4 regions of the Mesorhizobium australicum WSM2073 genome follow, and region 1 is predicted to be linked to each of the others. Evidence: predicted binding sites of a transcription regulator. Region 1 holds the regulator's gene; each other region holds the start of a gene.
The links. The regulator HrcA, encoded in region 1, represses chaperone genes, less so after heat shock. The targets are predictions, from matches to a motif close to GTTAGCACTCNCNNNNNGNGAGTGCTAAC.

Region 1 (5,789 bases):
ATCGTCTTCAGGTCGACGATGGTCGGCGTGATGGCGAGGTAGAAGATCATCGTCTTGGGGTTGCCGAGCGTCACGGTGAGGCCGGCGACGAAGCTCGACAGCAAGCCGCCCTTTCCCTTCCTGGCTTCGATGGTTTCGGGTGTGATGCCGGCGGTCCAGAAGCGCCAGCCGAGAAAAGCCAGGTAGGCGACGCCGGCCCATTTGATGGCCAGGAAAACCATGCCGAACTCCTGCGCGACGAAGGCGAGGCCCAGCACCACGGCGGTCAGGTAGGTGAGATCGCCCAGCATGAGTCCGAAGGACATGGCCAGCGACGAGCGAAAGCCCGAGCCCAGCGCACGCGCGACCAACGCGGTGATGCCGGGGCCAGGAATGGCGGCGGCGATACCAAGAGCGGCGCTATAGGCGAGGAATCCGGTGAGGGTCATTGGCGTTGGCGTCCAAGGGCGGTCGCGCCCGTTGTCGCACGAGGCGGGCCTCCAGGAGAACGCCCTGAGCGCGGGATTCGCTTGCGCCAGACGGCAATGGCCCGGTTCGCAAGCAAGGATCAGGAGCGGTCGCCACCATAAGTCACGCGCCAGATCGTGCCGTTGCCGTCCTCGGAGACGATCAAGGATCCGTCGCCGGCCGCCGCAACGCCGACCGGGCGGCCCCACACCTCGCCATTGGAAACGACGAAGCCGGTCATGAAATCCTCGTATTCGCCGGTTGGCTTGCCGTCCTTGAACAGAAGCCGGACCACCTTGTAGCCGGTCCTGTTGCCGCGGTTCCACGAACCGTGCAGGGCAACGAAGGCGTCGCCTCGATACGCCTGGGGAAAGCCGGTGTCGGCGGGCAAATCCTTGCCATCGTAGAAGGCGATGTTGAGCGGCGCCGAATGCGCCTGCATCAGCACGTCGGGACTGTCAGCCTTGCCGGCGAGATCGGACCGCTCGCCCTTGTGGCGCGGGTCCTCATTGTCGCCGATATAATACCAGGGCCAGCCATAGAAGGCGCCTTCCCTGACCGATGTCGCGTATTCGGCGGGCACATTGTCGCCGAGCCCGTCGCGCTCGTTGACGACACACCATAGCGCGCCGGTCGCCGGCTGGACGGTCATGCCCGAACAGTTGCGCAAGCCGGTGGCGACTGTGCGGCCGTTCTTGCCGTCGGGATCGAAGGCCCGGACCTCGGCCCGGCCCGCCTCGGAACCCCAACTGGCGCCGAGCGGCTTAGCCTTGACCCAGGCGTCGAGCCCGCCCCTGGGCCTCTTGCCCATGTCCTCGGCGACATTCGAGCCGGAGCCGACGGAGAGGTAAAGTGTCTTGCCGTCGGGCGAGAAGGCGATGTCGCGGGTCCAGTGGTGGGTCGAAGGAATGTCGGCGACGATGGTTTGCGGCTCGCCCGAGGCCTTCAGGTCGCCATTGCCGTAGGCAAAACGCACGATGCTGTCGCTGTTGGCGACGTAGACCCATTGCGGGTCCTTGCCAGGGGGATAGAAGGCAATGCCATAGGGCCGGTTGAGACCGCCGGCAAAGATGCTTTTCTCCGCGGCTTTCGCGCTGCCCTTCGCCAGGCGATAGACCCGAACCTGGTTGGCCTTGCTGTCGGCAACGAACAGGTCGCCATTGGGTGCGATGCGCACGACGCGCGGATTGTCGATCCCCGAGGCGATCAACTCGGCCGAAAACCCCGGCGGCAAATGCGGCTTTGCGTCCGCCGGCATGTCGATCACGCCGGCGCTGTTGGACGCGGATTTGGTGACATAGGGTTTCGGCAGGTCTTCCGGCTTGATCAGCCGGCGCACGCCGGGCCTGTCCGCCCGCCAATCGCCGAAGGCGGCCGGGCCTTTGAGCACAGGCTGGTCGGCTTGCTGGGCCAGCGCCGCGGTCGTGACAAACAGTGCGGACATCGCCAGTCCGGCTAATCGCATCACTTCCTCCAATCCGTCATGAAGGAAAGCAACGATCGGTTTGCCCGTGGGTTCCGTTGCGCACGATGCGCAAAACTTCTCGGGTCAGGTCCCGGCAGCGTAAAAATCGTCGTCCAGGCGTTTTTCCAATTCAACGAGATCGGCCGGCAATGGCAGGCCCATGGCGCGCATCTCGCGCAGTTTTTCGCGCAGCTGTTCCTGAATTTCGTGCTGGTCCTCCGGCTGGTTGACCATCTCCTCGAGCAGCAGACTGATCTGGGCCTTGAACGATTCCAGCGCCATTCTTTTCTCCTTTGCAGCCTGTCTGGATTACGGTCCCGCCAGGAAAGTCGTTCGCGGTCGAATTCCGGCATGGAAACCAAAGCAATAATTCCTCGAACTCCTTACCTCAGCATGCGGGAAATCAGCTGTGCCGTATAATCCACCATCGGCACGATGCGGGCATAGTTCAGCCTTGTCGGGCCGATGACGCCGAGCGCGCCGACGACGCGGGCGTCCTTGTCGCGATAGGGCGCCACCACCAGCGACGAGCCCGACAGCGAGAACAGCTTGTTTTCCGAGCCGATGAAGATGCGCACGCCCGATCCCTGCTCGGCGAGGTCGAGCAATTGGATCAGCCCGTCCTGCGTCTCCATGTCCTCGAACAGGTGGCGCAAGAGTTCGATGTCGGCCTGGGCGGTGACGTTTTCCAGCAGATTGGCGCGGCCGCGCACGATGAGCCGCGCCGGCAGGCCGCTTTCGGCGCCCGCCCACACCGCAAGCCCCTTCTCGACGAGGTCCTGCGACAGCGTGTCGAGGGCGGCTCTCGTCTCTTCCTTGATGCGGGCGATCTCGGTGCGCGCCTCGGCCAGCGTGCGGCCACGGATATGCGCGTTGAGGAAATTCGAGGCCTCGTGCAGTTGCGAGACGGTGATGCCGGCGGGCAGCTCGACGACACGGTTTTCGACATCGCCATTCTGCGATACCAGCACGGCAAGCGCCTTGGTCGGCTCCAGCTGGATGAATTCGATATGCTTGAGCGCCACCTCGTTCTTGGCGGCCAGCACCAGGCCGGCGCCCCGCGACATGCCCGACAGCATCTGGCTGGCTTCGGTCAACATATGCTCCAGCGTCGCGCCCGAGCCGGAGGCCCGCACCTGCGCCTCGATGGTGCGGCGCTCCTCGTCGGAGAGGTCGCCAAGTTCCATGAAGGCATCGACGAAGAAACGCAGGCCAGCCTGGGTCGGCAGGCGCCCGGCCGAGATGTGCGGCGCGTAGATCAGCCCGAGATGCTCGAGGTCGCTCATCACGTTGCGGATGGTGGCCGGCGACAGCGAGGACGGCAGGATGCGCGACAGGCTGCGCGAGCCCACGGGTTCGCCGTCCCGCAGATAGGAATCGACGATGCGCCGGAAGATGTCGCGCGAGCGCATGTCGAGTGACTGAAGAGCCAGCGACTGCGAGGCGGGATCGACTGCCTTGGTCATTCGGCTAAAAACCTCCGGTTCCAGGATATAGACTTCGGTGGGCCGCGCGCAACCCGGTGTCTGTGTCGGGTCGCTCGGCCATTTTCCTTTGCGCCGTGGGCTTGGTGGGGCTACAAGCCGGCCACGATTCAAAAAATGACAAGAAAGCAGGCCGAATGCGCCCCTCCAAACGCCAATTCGACGAAATGCGCGCCATCTCCTTCGAGCGCGGCGTCTCCAAGCATGCCGAAGGCTCGTGCCTGGTGAAGTTCGGCGACACGCATGTCCTGTGCACCGCCAGCCTCGAGGAAAAGGTGCCTGGCTGGATGCGCAATTCCGGCAAGGGCTGGGTGACGGCCGAATATGGCATGCTGCCGCGCTCGACAGGCGAGCGCATGCGCCGCGAGGCCTCCGCCGGCAAGCAGGGCGGCCGCACGCTGGAAATCCAGCGGCTGATCGGCCGTTCGCTACGCGCCGTGGTCGACCTGCAGGCGCTGGGCGAACAGCAGATCACCGTCGACTGCGACGTCATCCAGGCCGATGGCGGCACCCGCACCGCGTCGATCACCGGCGGCTGGGTGGCGCTGTATGACTGCCTGCGCTGGATGGAAGCGCGGCAGATGGCCAGCGTTTCGAAAGTGCTGAAGGATCATGTCGCGGCGATTTCCTGCGGCATCCATGACGGCCAGCCGGTCATCGATCTCGACTATATCGAGGATTCCTCGGCCGGCACCGACGCCAATTTCGTCATGACCGGCAAGGGCGGCATCGTCGAGATCCAGGGCACCGCCGAGGGCGAGCCTTTCTCCGAAGAGCAGTTCGCGGCCTTGATGGGCCTGGCCAAGAAGGGCATTTCCCGGTTGGTCAGCCTGCAGCAGATGGCGGTGGCTTAATTTTTCATGCGGAGCCTGGGCACCCCCCTCTGCCCTGCCGGGCATCTCCCCCGCAAGGGGGGAGATCGGCTGTTGTCGAGAGCTTCGCCAATAATCAGCATAGAATACCATGAGCCGGCGCTCACGCTGCCAATTTCCCCCCTTGCGGGGGAGATGGCCGGCAGGCCAGAGGGGGGTGCCTCGTGACACCCTCTGCCATTCTTGAATCCGCCCTCTATGTCACCGACCTCGCTGAAGCAGAGGTCTTCTACACCGATATCCTCGGCCTTACCCTGCTTGGCAAGGTAGAAGGCCGCCACCTTTTCTTCCGCTGTGGCCCGGGCGTGCTGCTGATCTTCAACGCCGAGGCGACCAAGATTCCGCCCGCGCCCGATGCGCGACTGAAAGTGCCGCCGCACGGCACGGTCGGCGAAGGCCATCTGTGCTTTGCCGCAAACGCCGCTGAAATCGACGGCTGGAAAGCCCATCTCTTGGCGAAGAAAATCGCCATCGAAAGCGAATTCGAATGGCCGCAAGGTGGCCGTTCGATCTATATACGCGACCCTTCGGGCAATTCGATCGAGTTCGCCGAGCCGAGAATCTGGGGCCTTTGATGCACTCGCCAAACCTCCATACGCTTGATGGCAAGAAGATCGTCGTCGCCAGCCACAATGAAGGCAAGCTGCGCGAATTCGCCGAGCTGATGGGACCGTTCGGCTTCGAGGCGAAATCAGCCAAGGCGTATGGCCTGCCCGAACCGGACGAAACCGGCACCACCTTCGAGGAAAACGCCTACATCAAGGCCTTTGCCGCCGCAAAGGCGACCGGCCTGCCGGCACTGTCGGACGATTCCGGCCTCTGCGTCGACGCGCTCGACGGCGCGCCCGGCGTCTATACCGCGAACTGGGCCGAGACTCCGGACGGTTCGCGCGATTTCGCCATGGCCATGCAGCGCACCGAAGTGGCGATGCAGGAAGTCGGCGCGGCCACGCCCGAACGGCGCACGGGCCGCTTTGTCGCCGTCATCTGCCTCGCCTTTCCCGACGGCGAGGCCGAATATTATCGCGGCGAGGCCGAGGGCACGCTGGTCTGGCCGCCGCGCGGCGAGCTCGGCTTCGGCTACGATCCGGTGTTTTTGCCCAATGGCTTCGACAAGACCTTCGGCGAGATGAGCGCGGAGGAAAAGCACGGCTGGAAACCCGGCCAGGCGACGGCGCTGTCGCACCGCGCCCGCGCCTTCCAGAAATTCGCCCAAGCCCGGCTTGGTTCGGTGAGGCCTGGCTCGGCATGATCGGACCCGGCACCACCATGGCGCTCGACCGCGGTCCCGGCTTCGGCGTCTATGTCCATTGGCCGTTCTGCGCGGCCAAGTGCCCCTATTGCGACTTCAACAGCCATGTCCGCCACCAGCCGGTCGACCAGGAGCGCTTCGCCGCCGCCTTCGAGGCCGAGTTGGCAACGATGCGCCAGCGCACCGGGCCACGCGAAGTGACCAGCATCTTCCTCGGCGGCGGCACGCCGTCGCTGATGAAGCCGGAAACCGTGGCCAGGGTTCTGGAC
Region 2 (5,789 bases), 2.3 Mb from region 1:
ACCGGCGATGCCCGCCTTGCAGGCATTGAGGGCGACGGCATGGGCGCCGTTGCGGCTGGCGGCCGGCCAGTCCTGCAACAGCGCGTAGGCTTCCATCACGCTTTCGATCTTCCTCGGAAAGCCCATTCCGACCAGAATGGTCACCGGTTCTTCAAACTGCCAGCGATTCATGGCTTGTGCCTCCTCTCGATTGTGCGGACCCGCGGCGGGCCGAACACCGGAAGGCGCGGCCCGCCGCGTAAGGTTCATGGGACTGCCCGTAAGGTTCAGGGGACTGAATGTCAGCGCTCAGCCGCCGGCCGAGGCCTCGGACGCCTCCGACACCTGTTGCGCGGCCAGGAACATCAGCGTCGCGGCAACGGTCCGCCGCTTCCAGCCGGCGGCTTCGGCCCTGTCGAGCAGTTCCGCCAGCAGCGGCTTCAACGCACCGCGGCATTCGCTTTCATAGGCCAGGAACTCCTTTGCCTGATGTGTCGGCGCGGGCACGGGCCCAAGGTCAGCAAGCGCATCCATATCTCTCTCCCTTCAACCGATGCCCGCTCCCTGTCGAGGGAGCGGGCGGACTGGTCGGACCTCAGAAGTCCATGCCGGCGCCGGCCGGCATTGCCGGGCTGGCGGCTTCCTTCTTCGGCTTCTCGGCCACCATTGCCTCGGTGGTCACCAGCAGGCCGGCGACCGACGCGGCATCCTGCAGCGCGGTGCGCACCACCTTGGCGGGGTCGATCACGCCCTGGCCATAGAGATCGCCGAACTCGTTGGTCTGAGCGTTCCAGCCCCAGCCGAATTCGCCCTTCTCGCGCAGCTTGCCGACGATGATCGAGCCTTCAGCACCGGCATTTTCCGCGATCTGGCGGACCGGCGTCTCGATGGCGCGGCGCACGATCTCGACACCGGTCTTCTGGTCGGCATTGTCCGTCTGGACAGCATCGAGCGCCTTGGCGGCCCGAAGCAGCGCGACGCCGCCGCCGGGCAGCACGCCTTCCTCGACAGCCGCGCGGGTCGCGTGCAAGGCATCGTCGACGCGGTCCTTGCGCTCCTTGACCTCAACCTCGGTCGAGCCGCCGACGCGGATCACCGCGACACCACCGGCAAGCTTGGCCAGCCGCTCCTGCAGCTTCTCGCGGTCATAGTCGGAGGTGGTCTCCTCGATCTGGGCCTTGATCTGCGCGACGCGGCCCTGGATTTCTTCCTTGCGCCCGACGCCGTCGACGATGGTGGTGTTTTCCTTTTCGATCACCACCTTCTTGGCGCGGCCCAGCATCTCCAGCGTCACATTCTCGAGCTTGATGCCGAGATCCTCGGAGATCGCGGTGCCGCCGGTGAGGATCGCGATGTCTTCCAGCATGGCCTTGCGGCGGTCGCCGAAGCCCGGCGCCTTGACGGCCGCGACCTTGAGGCCGCCGCGCAGCTTGTTGACGACCAGCGTCGCCAGCGCCTCGCCCTCGACATCCTCGGCGATGATCAGCAGCGGCTTGCCCGACTGGACCACCGCTTCCAGCACCGGAAGCAGCGCCTGCAGGTTGGCGAGCTTCTTTTCGTGGATCAGCACGTAGGGCTCGTCAAGTTCGACGCGCATCTTGTCCTGGTTGGTGACGAAATAGGGCGAGAGATAGCCACGGTCGAACTGCATGCCTTCGACGACTTCCAACTCGGTCTCGGCTGTCTTGGCTTCCTCCACCGTAATGACGCCTTCATTGCCGACCTTCTCCATCGCTTCGGCGAGGAAGCGGCCGATCTCGGCGTCGCCATTGGCGGAGATGGTACCGACCTGCGCGATCTCGTCGTTGCGGGTCACCTTGCGGGCGTTGGCCTTCAGCTCGGCGACGACGGCGTCCACCGCCTTGTCGATGCCGCGCTTCAGGTCCATCGGGTTCATGCCCGAGGCAACGGCCTTGGCGCCCTCCTTGACGATGGCCTGGGCCAGCACGGTCGCGGTGGTGGTGCCGTCGCCAGCAAGGTCATTGGTCTTGGAGGCGACTTCGCGCACCATCTGCGCGCCCATGTTCTCGAACTTGTCCTCAAGCTCGATTTCCTTGGCGACGGTGACGCCATCCTTGGTAATGCGCGGCGCACCGAACGACTTGTCGATGACGACGTTGCGGCCCTTGGGACCGAGCGTCACCTTCACCGCATTGGCCAGGATATCGACGCCGCGCAGCATCTTCTCGCGCGCTTCGGTATGGAATTTTACCTCTTTGGCAGCCATTGGATCACTCCTCTATCTCTAGGCAGCATTCGTTGACTGGTGGATTTTCTAAGAAGCCGTCAGGCGGCCTTCTTCACTTGCGCGGTCTGTTCGATCACGCCCATCACGTCACTTTCCTTCATGATGAGCAGATCCTCGCCATTGAGCTTGATCTCGGTGCCGGACCATTTGCCGAAAAGGATACGGTCACCCACCCTGACATCCAGCTCGGTCAGTTTGCCGCTGTCGTCGCGCGCGCCGGGACCGACGGCGATGACTTCGCCTTCCTGCGGTTTTTCCTTGGCGGTATCGGGAATGATGATGCCGCCGGAGGTCTTTTCCTCGGCCTCGATGCGGCGGACCAAGATACGGTCATGCAATGGACGGAACGCCATGTCGTTCTCCTCTTGGGACAAACAGGTTTTCAGCTTCCTCCACACCGGACCGGCAATTCGGGCCGATGCGGAATGCGGCGACCCTTTGTCAGGCATCGCGCGCGCATATCGAGCTAGTTTTCCCTTTTTTCGGTTTCAAGAGGCCGGCCAGAAAATTTTAGCACTCACGCCGTCGGAGTGCCAACTCACTGTTATAGCGGTCTTATTCGCTCTGCGTCGGGAGCCGCCCCTTGAATTTACGCCTAGATCCGGCAAAATTATCCGAGCCGGTACCATCGCCGGCGCCGGAACCGCTCACCCTCTGAAGGAGTTGTTTACCGACGGCGCACATTGATGGGCCGAGAGACTTTTTCGCCGTTGCGGCCACCGCTGCCGCCGAAAGGAGACACGAATGATCGCAAGCGTCAGCAAGGAGTTCCGCCTCCAGATGGAAGGCTATGGCCTGACCACCGCACAAATCCATTACCGTCTGCCTGACCATCGGAGCCTGCTGCAGCTTTATGTCTGGCAGGACTACGACCTGGCGCCGGAGTTCCCCGAACTCAAGGGCTTTCTCTCCTATTGGGAGCGCGAATTGGACGGGCCGCTTCACTCCGTCCACATCGCCCACCACCGGCTCATCACCCCATCGGAATGGCGGGCGGTCGACGGTGTCATCACGGTCCAGTAAGGGCGGCGTCATCGCGCGGTGCTGACCTTACCAGAAGCCGACCAGCGACCTCACCATCGCCTTCGCACCCGCCGTCTGCGAGCAAGCTTCAGATACGATGATTGACCAGCGCCACGCCGAGCCCGGCAAGGATCGAGCCGCGGGTTCCCGGCACCAGCTACCTTGCGCCGCTTGCCGGGGACCGCGCAAGGGCCAGTGAGGCGATGCCGGCCGCCGCCAGGTCCGCCATCGAGAACCAGCGGATCAGCGTTCGTCGATGAGATCGCAGTGCCGCCACGGCCACGTTGGATGCCCTCACAAAGCCAGGCTTCCCTGCTCCGCCCCCTCGGCATTGGGATCGCCGGGCGCCGTTGCCCAGGCGAGTTCGACCAGCGTCACGGTGCGCTTCCCCGTGCCGTCGACCTGGCAGACGATGAGGCCCTGCTCCTCGATATAGGTGAGCAGCCGCCGGGCGCGGCGCATGGAATGCGAGCCGTAGGCGCGGGCGATCGCGCCATCGCTCGGGCACGGCCAGCCCTCCTTCGCCGCGCGCGCGATCATCATGAACACGCCTTGCATGTCCTCGGGCAGCAGCGAAGCGCGCACCGAGACGTCACGCCACACATCGTCCTCGCTGGCTTCGGCCCCCAGCCCGGCACGGGCGCGCGTCAACATGCGGCGGAAGGCGGGCAGATCAGGCACGACCGAGGCGAGCCCCTCGATGCGGCAGCGCACGACAAACTCCTGGTAGAGCACCCCGATCACGCGGAAGCCCGCGTCGGGTTGTGCAAGAATGGCGCGCAGCACGCGGTCCACCCGCTCGCGCCGCTCCGCCAGATCCTCGGCGCTGACTTGCGGCTCCGCCGGTTCGGGGCGGATTTCCAGCGCAGCCGACTTCGCTGCCATCAACTGGTCGAGCAGGTCCGGCGACGCCACCCGGCGCGGCGCGCGCATCGTCTCGGGCGGCGGGGCGGCCAGGATGATGGCGCGGGCATCCTCGAGCGCCGCCTCCGGCAGCGGCATCAGCTTGGGCGTGCCGTTGCGCGGGCTGGTGTCGGTCGGGCCGATGCGCAGGCCGAGCGGCCGGCGCGACAGTGCCGGCCCCAGCGCCATGAACTGGCCGCGCTCCAGATCGCGGAAGGCCTCCGCCTGCCGCCGCTCCATGCCCAGGAGATCGGCCGCGCGCGCCATATCGATATCGAGGAAGGTGCGGCCCATCAGGAAATTGGAGGCTTCCGCCGCGACGTTCTTGGCGAGCTTGGCCAGCCGCTGCGTGGCGATGATGCCGGCAAGCCCGCGCTTGCGGCCCCGGCACATCAGGTTGGTCATGGCGCCGAGCGAAAGCTTGCGCGCCTCGTCCGACACCTCGCCGGCCACCGCCGGCGCGAAAAGCTGAGCTTCGTCGACCACCACCAGCATCGGGTACCAGTGGTCGCGCGCGACCTCGAACAGCCCGCCGAGGAAAGCGGCGGCGCGCCGCATCTGGTTCTCGGCATCGAGGCCTTCGAGGTTGAGCACGGTCGAGACGCGGTGGATGCGCGCCCGCTCGCCGGCCGCCTGCAGGCCGCGCTCGGTATGCTCCTCGGCATCGATCACCAGATGGCCGTAGCGTTCGCCCAGAGATACGAAGTCGCCTTCCGGATCAATGATGGTCTGCTGCACCCAAGGCGCGCTCTGTTCCAAGAGGCGCCGCAAGAGGTGCGACTTGCCGGACCCCGAATTGCCCTGCACCAGAAGGCGGGTCGCCAGCAACTCCTCGAGATCGAGTTTCGCCGGCGCGCCCGCTGTCGTGTGTCCCATCTCGATCGCAACGGTCATGCCAGACTCATCAGCTCCTTCGCGGACGGGCTTAGCAATCCGATCGCGGCCCGTCGAGCGTGGCATGGCCGGCGATTCGCGTTGCGCACAGCCGAGACAATGAAGATCTGGCCGCGATGGACGGCCGCAATCCGGCGGGCCTGCCGGATTGCGGCCCTGACCTGTGGATAGTAACCACCTGTTCACCATGGGCCGGCGTTTCGATTGCGGCGGCCGGCCAGCCGCTTAGCCTGGCCTCTGCATCGCCCCCCAAAGCGATGCACCCCAACGCCCCCAAATGGCGGCCGGCGTTTTCAAGTTTCTCTCCAAACGTATACGCCGGTCGCCACCCCTTTCGACTACAGCCTCGGCGCCTCATGCGGCTCGACCTGTCCTGGGACTGGCGGCAATCGCGGCGCGTCCAGACCCTCGAAGGGATCACGCCAGGCGTTGATCGCTTCAAGCCGCCGATACCAGCGATCGACCAGTCGATAGTCGCCGAGCGGCAGGCCCGCGACATCGTTGAAAGGCAGGAAGGTCGCCATGCGGAAGTCGGCATAAGAAACTTCGTCTCCGACCAGCCATTGCCGGCCCGCAAGCGCGGTCTCCAGGATCGCCGCCGTCGTGTGAAACAGTTTCAGCCCATCCTCGACCAGTTGGTGATCGATCGGCCCGATGTGATAACGCTGCTTGGTGCCGCGCTCGAAATGCACCATGTCGCAGGCCCGCATGAAATTCTCCTTGCCCCAACTCAGCCAGCGGA
Region 3 (5,789 bases), 1.0 Mb from region 1:
AAGGAGATTGGAATGCTCTTGCCCCAAGTGGGATTGAGCCATGACCAATCCAGTGAATGCTTCCTACAAAAACGAATTGCTGCGACGGCTTAACGCGGACGACCTCGCGCGTTTGGAGCCGCATTTTGAGCGATGTGCCCTTGATCTGAGAATGCCGTTGGAGACTGCCGGTTCAAGGATAGAGGCGATTTACTTCCTCGAGGAAGGCATCGGCTCTGTTGTCGCGATGACTTCGGACGGCAAGGATGCCGAAGTTGGCCTCATTGGCTTAGAGGGAATGACTAGTTCCGCGCTGGTGATGGGTGCCGACTATGCCGCGCACGATTGTTACGTGCAATTCGCAGGCAATGCAGTGCGAATCGGAGTTGAGCCATTCAAGACGATTCTGGTGGACAGCCCGACGTTGCGTCTCTTCCTCTTGCGCTATGTCCACTATCTTCACATTCAGGCGAGCTATACGGCCCTTATGAACGCACGGGCGAGTCTTGAAGAGCGCCTGGCGCGGTGGCTGCTGATGTGTGACGACCGAATTCACGACAAACGCATTACGATCACACACGAGTTCTTGTCTGTTATGCTCGGCGTAAGGCGGCCGGGGGTCACCGTTGGGCTCCAAGTGCTCGAGGGCCGTGGCCTCATCCGTTCGCGACGAGGTGAAATCGTCATTCGAGACCGCCATGGCCTCGTTGCCCAAGCAGCTGGCACATATGGGCAACCGGAAGGCGAATATGTTCGGCTGATTGGGGAAATCGCCCGACGGTGACCATGGGGTCTGTCGGGGTCCGCAAGCTCGGTCCTCGCTAGCAGCTAAGCAGAATCTTGCTTCGAGTGCGGTCAGATGGTGTAAGGGATTCCTGGCTTGGACGAGCGTGCGACGGTTTTGCTTTCCCAAGAATGGCTTGCCATAAAGGAGAGCAGCCCTCCATCATGCACGGATTCCCAGTTCCGTTTTTTGCAAGCGCAGGTTGCGATTGGCAGCACGAATCGGGACGCCGACCACTAGGAGAAGGAGAAACCATGCCTTCGTATCTACTCGACGGGCCAACTCATTGGACGCAGAGACGGTCGCCCGTTTCATTCACGCGCTACTCGATGAACTCTCTGGCGGGAAAGCGCCCACGCCCGACTTCGTCGGCGACAGTGCTTGCCAACGCTGGCGCGGTCGCTGTAATCGCAAGTGAAGGTGGCGAGCCGGCCGGCATAATCGTACTGAATGAGTGCACAGCGATCTATGCAGGAGGCAAGTTCGGCCAGATCTCGGAGCTGTATGTTCGACCCGAGATGCGCTCCAAAGGGATTGCCCCTTGTCTGCTCGAGGTCGCCTTGCAGGAAGGCCGCGCTCGTGGTTGGAAGCGACTTGAGGTTGGAGCACCCGCGCAACCAAAATGTAAACGCACGCTCGATTTCTACTTACGGGACGGGTTCGAGGAAGTCGGCCCTCGGCTCCGCCGGACTATTTAGAAAATCTGTCCCAACCTACGCCAAACTACACAGGTGTAATGCAGGGTCACTTCGCCAGAAACGGTCGCGTGGGCGAGTTCGAAGCCGGCATGTGGCAGATCAAGTTCGGCTGCGCATCTTCACCCTTGGACGAGGCGCGCTGCCTCGCGTACCGATATCACTCGCGAGCCACTCCCAGAACTGTTCCTGGCGCCCCTGATTGGTTGGAGTTGAGAAAGGTCAGCCACCGTCTGGTCTGGCCGACGGAGCCGATCCTACCGGGGCGGCTCTAGTGTGAATCGACCGCGCCATGTCCATTCTGAGGGCGTCGGGTGCCGCGGCAGATTGAGCGCACCTGATGAGCTTGGCAGCGACAAACCGCTTGCCGACTACCAGCACTGCGAGTGGGTTTGTTCCCGAATGGACTTCCTCGCGAAGCGCACCTGTGCGCAGGTGCGGTGATGCGGCGACAGCCGTGGTGGGCTGGCCGACCAATTGTAAGTTAAGCGGCAGCAACCCCTGCGTCCTGGTTTTGAGCAAACCACAAGCGAGATACCCCTTCAATCCGAATGCCTCCTCGCCCAAGCAGTTCGCAAGTCTCGCTGCCTGATCAGCCCCCGCGCAGCATGCAGGCGTTGCAACGGATTCTTCAAAGAAATTCACAGGCTCTTAGCCCTCCAAAGCCGCTGGGGATGGTAGGCGAACATAAATTGTCAAAACTTGTCGCACTGCTGAGAATGCCAAATGACGAAGTCAGCAGGAGTGTTCAACTGTTTCAATCGGCGGATGGGCAGATCACAATGGGCACGAACAATCCGCCGCTTTCGCCCGAGGACGTCGAACGCTTCGGGCCTAATCCCCTTACCCGCTTCCGCACCAATCTGGCGTCGGTTGAAGAGCGCATCACGCTTGCTTGCGCACGGGCCGGGCGCGACCGAGCCTCCGTGCGTTTGCTGCCAGTCACCAAGACGGTGCCGGCCCAGATCCTGCGATATGCCTTCGAGGTCGGCATCAGCACCTTCGGCGAAAACAAAATCCAGGAGGCAATGTCAAAGTGCGAGGCGCTTCACGATCTCGCCATCGACTGGAGCATCGTATGTACCGAGGCGGTTGTCGCGGCTGTCGAGATCGGCGGCCGCCAGTTGGCCGTCGCCTGCTTCTGCACCGGCTCGGCTGATGTTGCGGCGCCTATTCAGGCGCGCTTGTTTCCCTTGAGGAATCTCCGGCCGGCTGCTGCCAGCTTCGCTCACGTGCCGTGGTCCCTTGCCTGAGAGCTTGATGAACTTTTGCTCGTTCGCCTGCCCTATTTCGTCTTGACTATCTCCGGCTTACCCCTTAATCCTCCCGTTGTTAGCACTCACTCGTGATGAGTGCTAACAACGAGTCCGGCAAAGCCGGGCTTTGCAGTTTGTCCGGCGTGGGCCGGACGGTGTTTCTCACCGCTCTCACCGAGGAAGAAAAAATGGCAAAGTCGAAGTTCCGCCCGCTTCATGACCGCGTGGTCGTTCGCCGGGTCGAATCCGAATCCAAAACCGCGGGCGGGATCATCATCCCGGACACGGCAAAGGAAAAGCCGCAGGAAGGCGAGATCATTGCCGTCGGTTCCGGCGCCCGCGACGAAGCCGGCAAGCTGGTCCCGCTGGACGTCAAGGCTGGCGACCGCATCCTGTTCGGCAAGTGGTCGGGCACCGAAGTCAAGCTCAATGGCGAAGACCTTCTGATCATGAAGGAATCCGACGTGATGGGCATCATCGGCTGACACGCCGTCGCCTTTCATCACATCCAATCTGAATTTAGGCCGAATTGCCCAGGAGCAAAAAAATGGCTGTGAAGCTCGTCAAATTCTCCCGTGATGCCCGCGAACGCATGCTGCGCGGCGTCAACATCCTCGCCGACGCGGTGAAGGTCACGCTCGGCCCCAAGGGCCGCAACGTCGTCATCGACAAGTCGTTCGGCGCCCCGCGCATCACTAAGGACGGCGTCACCGTCGCCAAGGAAATCGAGCTTGAAGACAAGTTCGAGAACATGGGCGCGCAGATGGTCCGCGAAGTTGCTTCGAAGACCAACGACATCGCCGGCGACGGCACGACGACCGCGACCGTTCTGGCGCAGTCGATCGTCCAGGAAGGCCACAAGGCCGTTGCCGCCGGCATGAACCCGATGGACCTGAAGCGCGGCATCGATCTGGCCGTGACCGAAGTCGTCGCGACGCTGATCAAGAACGCCAAGAAGATCAAGACCTCCGAGGAAGTTGCCCAGGTCGGCACGATCGCCGGTAATGGCGACGAGTCGGTCGGCAAGATGATCGCGGAAGCGATGCAGAAGGTCGGCAACGAAGGCGTCATCACCGTCGAGGAAGCCAAGACCGCCGAGACCGAACTCGAAGTCGTCGAAGGCATGCAGTTCGACCGCGGCTACCTCTCGCCCTACTTCGTCACCAACGCCGACAAGATGGTTGCCGAGCTCGAGGACGTCTACATCCTCCTGCACGAGAAGAAGCTCTCCAACCTCCAGGCCATGCTGCCGGTTCTCGAAGCCGTCGTGCAGACCTCGAAGCCGCTGCTCATCATCTCGGAAGACGTCGAAGGCGAGGCTCTGGCCACGCTGGTCGTCAACAAGCTGCGTGGCGGCCTGAAGATCGCCGCCGTCAAGGCGCCGGGCTTCGGTGATCGCCGCAAGGCCATGCTTGAAGACATCGCCATCCTCACCGGTGGCCAGGTCATCTCGGAAGACCTCGGCATCAAGCTCGAGAACGTCGGCCTTAACATGCTCGGCCGCGCCAAGAAGGTGTCGATCTCCAAGGAGAACACCACCATCGTCGACGGCGCCGGCAAGAAGGCCGAGATCCAGGGCCGCGTTGCCCAGATCAAGCAGCAGATCGAGGAGACCACCTCGGACTACGACAAGGAGAAGCTGCAGGAACGTCTGGCGAAGCTCGCCGGCGGCGTTGCGGTGATCCGCGTCGGCGGTGCGACGGAAGTCGAAGTCAAGGAAAAGAAGGACCGCGTCGATGACGCCCTCAACGCGACCCGCGCGGCCGTCGAAGAAGGCATCGTTGCTGGTGGTGGCGTCGCACTGCTGCGCGCTTCGCTGAGCATCAACGTTGTCGGCGTCAACTCCGACCAGGCCGCTGGCATCAACATCGTTCGTCGTGCGCTGCAGGCTCCGGCCCGCCAGATCGCGGCCAACGCCGGTGCGGAAGCATCGATCGTTGCCGGCAAGATCCTTGAGAACAAGGGCGCGACGTTCGGCTACAACGCCCAGACCGGCGAATATGGCGACATGATCGCCATGGGTATCGTCGATCCGGTCAAGGTCGTGCGCACGGCTCTTCAGGACGCGGCCTCGGTCGCCGGCCTGCTGGTCACCACCGAAGCCATGATCGCGGAGGCTCCGAAGAAGGAGTCGGCTGGCGGCGGCGGCATGCCTGGCGGCATGGGCGGCGGCGGCATGGGCGGCATGGGCGGCATGGGCGGCATGGATTTCTAATCCACGCTACCTGCGCAATACGGAAAGGGCGGCAGCGATGCCGCCCTTTTTTTGCACAACTTCGCGGAACCACAGCTACATCGTCGTACTGGCCGCTTTATACCGCCTATTACCTCATGTCCATTTCCAGCACCCATCTCGTCCTTTGACGCTCTTCTTGATGCAGTCAGCAACAGCTGGTACCGGTCACAACTCTTTCGCGTGCTCCTTTACTGCAAATTCAAGTGATTGGGGCAGAGGGACCCCCGCTGAGAATAGGAAGCCCTGAGCGGTTCTGCAGCCAAGCTTGTGCAGAATTTGTCGGCTGCCTCTGTCTCCACGCCCTCGGCCATGACCTCGATCCCAAGCACAAGCAGCCGGTCGTCTCGAGACCTTGCCAGACCGCGAACGAAGCCTGCTCGCCGCATCACTGCTGTGAAGGGCGGGCCATTGGACGGTCAGCGAATCCTCCTGTGTCATCTAGGACCGGATCGACTCGGCCAGAGGCTTCTGACGACTTTATGCATGCGATTCCCACTTTTGTTAGCATTCGGCGCGAACCCGCCCCCTGCACCAAACCTGCGAAAGGACCTGATTCTCGCCTAAAGCTTGTTGTCATCGACTTGAGCGTTCTCTGCTTCTCATGGAAGATGCTAAATCCGCTCGTGCGTTATTGCCGGCCAGCAAAGGCTGCGGCTCGGCGGTGAGGGTGTCGGGAGGCGGCAGTTCACCTTGAGTCATTGGTGCCGCCGGCGCCTGGATGGTTTCCACGACGCCGCCCCCGCAATCATAGCGGTTGGGACGATCATCGTGCATGCGCTGCGCTGTTGGGGGCATGCTGATGGCGGTGCCGGAAGCACCGGAGACATGTGACATCTCGG
Region 4 (5,789 bases), 2.4 Mb from region 1:
GGTGCGGCCGTCGATGCCGAATTGGGCGCCAAGCGGCTCCAGAAAGGCCCATACGGCGCCGAAGAACATGAAGTAGCAGAAGACCGACAACAGCGCGGTGATCGAGGGAACCGTCAGCACATTGGCGAGGTTTTCGTCCTTCGGCAGATCGGCATAATCGGCAGGGACAGCAAAGGCGACCACCAGCGACGCGACGCAGACGACGGCAAGAACGAGGAAGCCGCCAGCCGACCCGGCGGCTGGAATGACATAGAGCGCCAGCACCAGGGCAAGTGCGCATTGCGCCAGGGTCTGCATGGTGACGAAATAGCCGCCGATGCGTTCGGCGCGCCGCGAACGGGCAATCAGTTCGGTGGCGACCGCGACAAGGCCGCCTTCGGCAAGGCCGGCCAGCGCGCGGGCCGCCATCAGCGTGTGGGCGCCGGCGGCATAGGCGGTCCACACATTGGCCAGCGCCAAGAGCAGCAGGAGGACGGCACTTTTCCAGCGCATGTTGTGGGCGGAAAGCAGCATCGCGACGATCGCCGAACCAATCGCGATGGCGATCATCTCGGCGGTGGCGACCAACGCCAGTTCGTCGCCGCTGACATGGCCCTCGGTATAGAGGGCGCCGAGCAGGACGGGCTGCAGACCGAGAATGAGCAGGCCGACCGACCCGATCCACAGGGCCGAGGCGAGCTGCCCGCCGCTGGGATTGCCGACCAGCCAGTCGCCTTCGCCCTGAAGATCAGCGCTTGTCGAAGCCATAGGCGCCTCCCAACGTCCTTGCCGCACGGCAAAAAAGCTGACAGTCTGTCAGCATTCCAGAAACTGATACTTGATCATATTTCTTGTCAACCGGAATTTGGGAACTCGTGCGAAAGATCGGTGCATGACGCAAGCCAGTCGAACGATCACCGAGCCCAGGCGCAGGCCCAAGCAGGAGCGCAGCCGCGAGCGCATCGACGCCATCCTGTCGACCACCATGCGGCTGATCGGCGAGAAAGGCATCGACGCCGTCACCATGAAGGAGGTCGGCATGCTGGCGGGCGGGCCGATCGCCACCGTCTACCACTACTTCCCCAACAAGTCGGCGATCCTGGCGATGCTCTATGAGCGGTTCTCGGAGGTCAGCCGTGCCAGGTTGGCGGCGATCGTCGCCGATGTCCGCGAAGCCAAGGACGTCATCGCCGCGTCCGATCGGCTGCTTGACGACTACCTCAGCCGGGTCGCCGGCGATCCGGCCATCCAGGATCTGCAGAACGCCATCCAGGCCGACAAGGCGCTGAAGAATCTCGACATCGCCGAAACCCGGCATCAAGCCAAGATGTTCTGCGACCACGTCATCGCCTTGCTCGAGCCGGAAAAGCACGAGCAGTTCGAACGCATGGTTCTGCTGATCTTCCAGCTCGCCGGCGGCGTTGTGCGCCTGGCGCTTGCGCAAGGCGAAGTGGAAAGCCGCCGGACCATCGAGGATTACCGATCGATCATCCACACCCAGTTGCGGCTGTTTCTTTAGCGACCGGCAACCGGGGGCCTATCTCGCCCGGCGGATGAGGCCTTCGAAACCATCGGCCAGGTCGGAAGCGCCGGCCGCGAACATCTTCACCAGGTTCTGCGGGCGGCCGGGCGTCTTGTTGGCATCGAGGAGAACAGCCCTGCCCTCATGCATGACGAAATCGAATTTCCCATAGTCGAAGCCGAGTTCACGCCGCCGTTCGCGCAGTTCGTCGGGAACAGCGGCGGGCTCGCGCCGGATCGTTTCCGATGCCTTGACCAGGCTGTTTGGCGAGACGTAGCGGGTGCAGCGCTCGCGCTCTCCGCAAAACACCCAGAAGCGCACCGCAAAGCCGTCAGGTTCTTTTTCCGGGATGAACTTTTCCACGACCAGATCATCACGATCGAGGACGCCATCGGGAACGTCGTCCCGGGATTGGTAGACCTCGTAGGACGGCATGGCTGGCACGTGCGCAAAGGGAGCCGGTTGGCCGGCACGCCTCGACCGCCGATTGAGCCGTGTCTCCGGAATGCCCTGGTTGTTGAGATTGCTTTTGACGATGACCGGGCCCAGCCAGCCGTCGCCCTCGGCCAGAAGCGCTCCGCTTACCCGCCGTTTCGATATGTCGGCGGCCCCGACATTGAGGCATAAGGGAAAACGCCGCGCATGTTCGAGATAATCCGCCGGCGTCATTGTCGCATCGACGTGCAGAACCGCGACATCGGCGCTGAATTGTCCGGAGAGGCCAGGCTGAATCCGGACCGAATGGCCCCGCCTCTTCAGGTCCTCGAGAATATCGAAAAGCATGTAACGGCTATTCCGGCGCAGCAGAAGGCCGCGGCGACCCAGGAACCGGTCATGCTCATGCGTTATGACAATGATGCGCGCCACCAGCTAACCCCTTGGCTTCCATCCCCACTTCCATTAAGCGGCTCTAATCAATCAATGCCAGACTTTCCTGGGCTCCAACGGGTCTGCATGACGAATCATTGGGACAGTTATCATCGGCACTGGAAGCTCCTGGACGCCCCGCTCCGGCCGACGCCGGAAACCGTCGGCATAGTCGAGCGCGAACTCGATCTCGGAAATGCCGATGTCCTTCTGCTTGGGGTGACACCTGAATTGGCGGTTCTAGGCAGATCGATGTTGGCGATCGATCAATCGGCTGCCATGATTTCCGGCGTATGGGCCGGCGACAACACCTCGCGAAGGGCGATGGCCGGCAACTGGCTTGACCTCCCGGTCGAGCGGGAATGTTTCGACGCGGTCATCGGCGACGGCTGCCTGTCGGCGGTCGATACCAAGGCCGCGCGCGGTTCGCTGTTCGGTGAAATCGCAAGGGTGCTAAAGCCTGGCCGGCGTGCGGCGATCCGCGTGTTCGCTCGGCCGGAAACCGCGGATGACCTGCGCGGCATCGAAGCTCTGGTCCTGGCCGGCGGAATCGAGAATTTCCACGCGCTCAAATGGCGGATCGCCATGGCGTGCACGACTGGCGACTGCGACAGCAGCGTCGATGTTCAAGCGATCCGCGCGGCATTCGACAAGCTGTTTCCGGATCGGGAGGCCCTTGCCGCGCGCACCGGATGGAGCATGGCATCCATCAACACGATCGACGTCTATGCGGGCTCCGAAACGAGGTACAGCTTCGCGACGCTGGCCATGCTGGAGGATGAGGCGCGAGATTGGTTCGACCAGGTGCGCGTCGTGCCAAGCGGCAGCTATCCCCTGGCGGAACGTTGCCCGCTCCTGGTGCTCGGTTCGGCCAAGCTTCGATAAGTTCATCGCCATCGTACGAAGAGGCGCTCCGCGCGCCTTGACTCTGGCAGGTCGGCGGCCTATTTCAGCGCCACGTTAGCACTCGCCCTTGGTGAGTGCTAACTATGTGTCCGGCGCCGCCGGACGGAGGAACTGTTTCTCACCGTTCTCATCGAGGAAGAAAAAATGGCAAAGTCGAAGTTCCGCCCGCTTCATGACCGCGTGGTCGTTCGCCGGGTCGAATCCGAATCCAAGACCGCCGGCGGGATCATCATCCCGGATACGGCGAAGGAAAAGCCGCAGGAAGGCGAGATCATCGCCGTCGGCTCCGGCGCTCGTGACGAAGCTGGCAAGCTGGTCCCGCTGGACGTCAAGGCCGGCGACCGCATCCTGTTCGGCAAGTGGTCGGGCACCGAAGTCAAGCTCAATGGTGAAGACCTTCTGATCATGAAGGAATCCGACATCATGGGCATCATCGGCTGATTATCGGCCTCACCCTCAACTTGAATTTTTCGGGCTCTATCCGAGCCCCTGCCAGGAGCTAAAACATGGCTGCCAAAGACGTAAAATTCTCTCGCGATGCCCGTGAGCGCATGCTGCGCGGCGTCAACATCCTCGCCGACGCGGTGAAGGTCACGCTCGGTCCCAAGGGCCGCAACGTCGTCATCGACAAGTCGTTCGGCGCCCCGCGCATCACCAAGGACGGCGTCACCGTCGCCAAGGAAATCGAGCTTGAAGATAAGTTCGAGAACATGGGCGCGCAGATGGTCCGCGAAGTTGCTTCGAAGACCAACGACATCGCCGGCGACGGCACCACGACCGCGACCGTTTTGGCGCAGTCGATCGTCCAGGAAGGCCACAAGTCGGTTGCGGCCGGCATGAACCCGATGGACCTGAAGCGCGGCATCGATCTGGCCGTCACCGAAGTGGTCGCTGCTCTCGGCAAGGCCGCCAAGAAGATCAAGACCTCCGAGGAAGTTGCCCAGGTCGGCACGATCTCGGCCAATGGCGACGAGTCGGTCGGCAAGATGATCGCGGAAGCGATGCAGAAGGTCGGCAACGAAGGCGTCATCACGGTTGAGGAAGCCAAGACCGCCGAGACCGAACTCGAAGTCGTCGAAGGCATGCAGTTCGACCGCGGCTATCTCTCGCCCTATTTCGTGACCAACGCCGACAAGATGGTTGCCGAGCTGGAGGACGTCTACATCCTCCTGCACGAGAAGAAGCTCTCCAACCTGCAGGCGATGCTGCCGGTCCTCGAAGCCGTCGTGCAGACCTCGAAGCCGTTGCTCATCATCTCGGAAGACGTCGAAGGCGAGGCGCTCGCCACGCTGGTCGTCAACAAGCTGCGTGGTGGCCTGAAGATCGCCGCCGTCAAGGCGCCGGGCTTCGGTGATCGCCGCAAGGCCATGCTGGAAGACATCGCCATCCTGACCGGTGGCCAGGTCATTTCGGAAGACCTCGGCATCAAGCTCGAGAATGTCGGCCTCAACATGCTCGGCCGCGCCAAGAAGGTGTCGATCTCCAAGGAGAACACCACGATCGTCGACGGCGCCGGTAAGAAAGCCGAGATCCAGGGCCGCGTCGCACAGATCAAGCAGCAGATCGAGGAGACCACCTCGGACTACGACAAGGAGAAGCTGCAGGAACGTCTGGCGAAGCTCGCCGGCGGCGTTGCGGTGATCCGCGTCGGCGGTGCGACGGAAGTCGAAGTCAAGGAAAAGAAGGACCGCGTCGATGACGCCCTCAACGCGACCCGCGCGGCCGTGGAAGAAGGCATCGTTGCTGGCGGTGGCGTTGCCCTGCTGCGCGCTTCGGCCAACATCAAGGTGACAGGCGTCAACGCCGACCAGGCCGCCGGCATCAACATCGTTCGTCGTGCGCTGCAGGCTCCGGCCCGCCAGATCGCGGCCAACGCTGGTGCGGAAGCCTCGATCGTTGCCGGCAAGATCCTTGAGAACAAGGGCGCGACCTTCGGCTACAACGCCCAGACCGGCGAATATGGCGACATGATCGTCATGGGTATCGTCGATCCGGTCAAGGTCGTGCGCACGGCCCTCCAGGACGCGGCCTCGGTCGCCGGCCTGCTCGTCACCACCGAAGCCATGATCGCCGAAGCTCCGAAGAAGGATTCGGCTGGCGGCGGCATGCCTGGCGGCATGGGCGGCGGCGGCATGGGCGGCATGGGCGGCATGGACTTCTAAGAAGTCCATAAAGCACGCCCATGAATCCAAGTTGCTCAAGCCCGCAAGCGGGCTTGAGTGGCGGCATGGACTTCTAAGAAGTCCATAAAGCACGCCCATGAATCCAAGTTGCTCAAGCCCGCAAGCGGGCTTGAGTGGCGGCATGGACTTCTAATCCACGCTTCCATCTGCATTCAGCTACCGAAGGGCGGCCCTCGAGGTCGCCCTTTTCTTTTCCTCTTGAGGCTGGTGCTCCACCGCAGTCAGTTGGGACTAGCGGTCAGACAGCGGTAGTCTCCGCCCGCTGTGCCACCTTGCCGGCGAGCACGGCCTGCTCGATAAGGATGGCCACCTCATCGGCCACTGCGTTGAGC

Region 2: a site for HrcA is predicted at 2,737-2,765, ahead of MESAU_RS15405 (co-chaperone GroES). Genes of this name have one in related genera too.
Region 3: a site for HrcA is predicted at 2,790-2,818, ahead of groES (co-chaperone GroES). Genes of this name have one in related genera too.
Region 4: a site for HrcA is predicted at 3,328-3,356, ahead of groES (co-chaperone GroES). Genes of this name have one in related genera too.

What each region holds. Positions count from the first base shown of each region.
Region 1 covers NC_019973.1:878,027-883,815, forward strand. The annotation lists gene MESAU_RS04105 (LysE family translocator) at 1-428, opposite strand, end outside; gene MESAU_RS04110 (PQQ-dependent sugar dehydrogenase) at 548-1,912, opposite strand; gene MESAU_RS04115 (hypothetical protein) at 1,997-2,194, opposite strand; gene hrcA (heat-inducible transcriptional repressor HrcA) at 2,296-3,378, opposite strand; gene rph (ribonuclease PH) at 3,534-4,250, shown strand; gene MESAU_RS04130 (VOC family protein) at 4,433-4,843, shown strand; gene rdgB (RdgB/HAM1 family non-canonical purine NTP pyrophosphatase) at 4,843-5,520, shown strand; gene hemW (radical SAM family heme chaperone HemW) at 5,517-5,789, shown strand, end outside.
Region 2 covers NC_019973.1:3,218,373-3,224,161, reverse strand. The annotation lists gene MESAU_RS15420 (DUF982 domain-containing protein) at 1-171, opposite strand, end outside; gene MESAU_RS15415 (hypothetical protein) at 289-513, opposite strand; gene groL (chaperonin GroEL) at 575-2,206, opposite strand; gene MESAU_RS15405 (co-chaperone GroES) at 2,266-2,580, opposite strand; gene MESAU_RS15395 (usg protein) at 2,972-3,250, shown strand; gene MESAU_RS15390 (helicase HerA domain-containing protein) at 3,545-5,047, opposite strand; gene MESAU_RS15385 (glutathione S-transferase family protein) at 5,386-5,789, opposite strand, start outside.
Region 3 covers NC_019973.1:6,040,927-6,046,715, forward strand. The annotation lists gene MESAU_RS28910 (Crp/Fnr family transcriptional regulator) at 41-763, shown strand; gene MESAU_RS28915 (GNAT family N-acetyltransferase) at 1,093-1,461, shown strand; partial or broken gene MESAU_RS32145 (alanine racemase) at 2,535-2,711, shown strand; gene groES (co-chaperone GroES) at 2,903-3,199, shown strand; gene groL (chaperonin GroEL) at 3,262-4,929, shown strand; gene MESAU_RS28945 (shikimate kinase) at 5,524-5,789, opposite strand, start outside.
Region 4 covers NC_019973.1:4,726,277-4,732,065, forward strand. The annotation lists gene MESAU_RS22805 (MFS transporter) at 1-747, opposite strand, end outside; gene MESAU_RS22810 (TetR/AcrR family transcriptional regulator) at 872-1,498, shown strand; gene MESAU_RS22815 (ATP-grasp domain-containing protein) at 1,517-2,170, opposite strand; gene MESAU_RS22820 (class I SAM-dependent methyltransferase) at 2,144-3,253, shown strand; gene groES (co-chaperone GroES) at 3,419-3,715, shown strand; gene groL (chaperonin GroEL) at 3,781-5,436, shown strand; gene MESAU_RS22835 (TetR/AcrR family transcriptional regulator) at 5,696-5,789, opposite strand, start outside.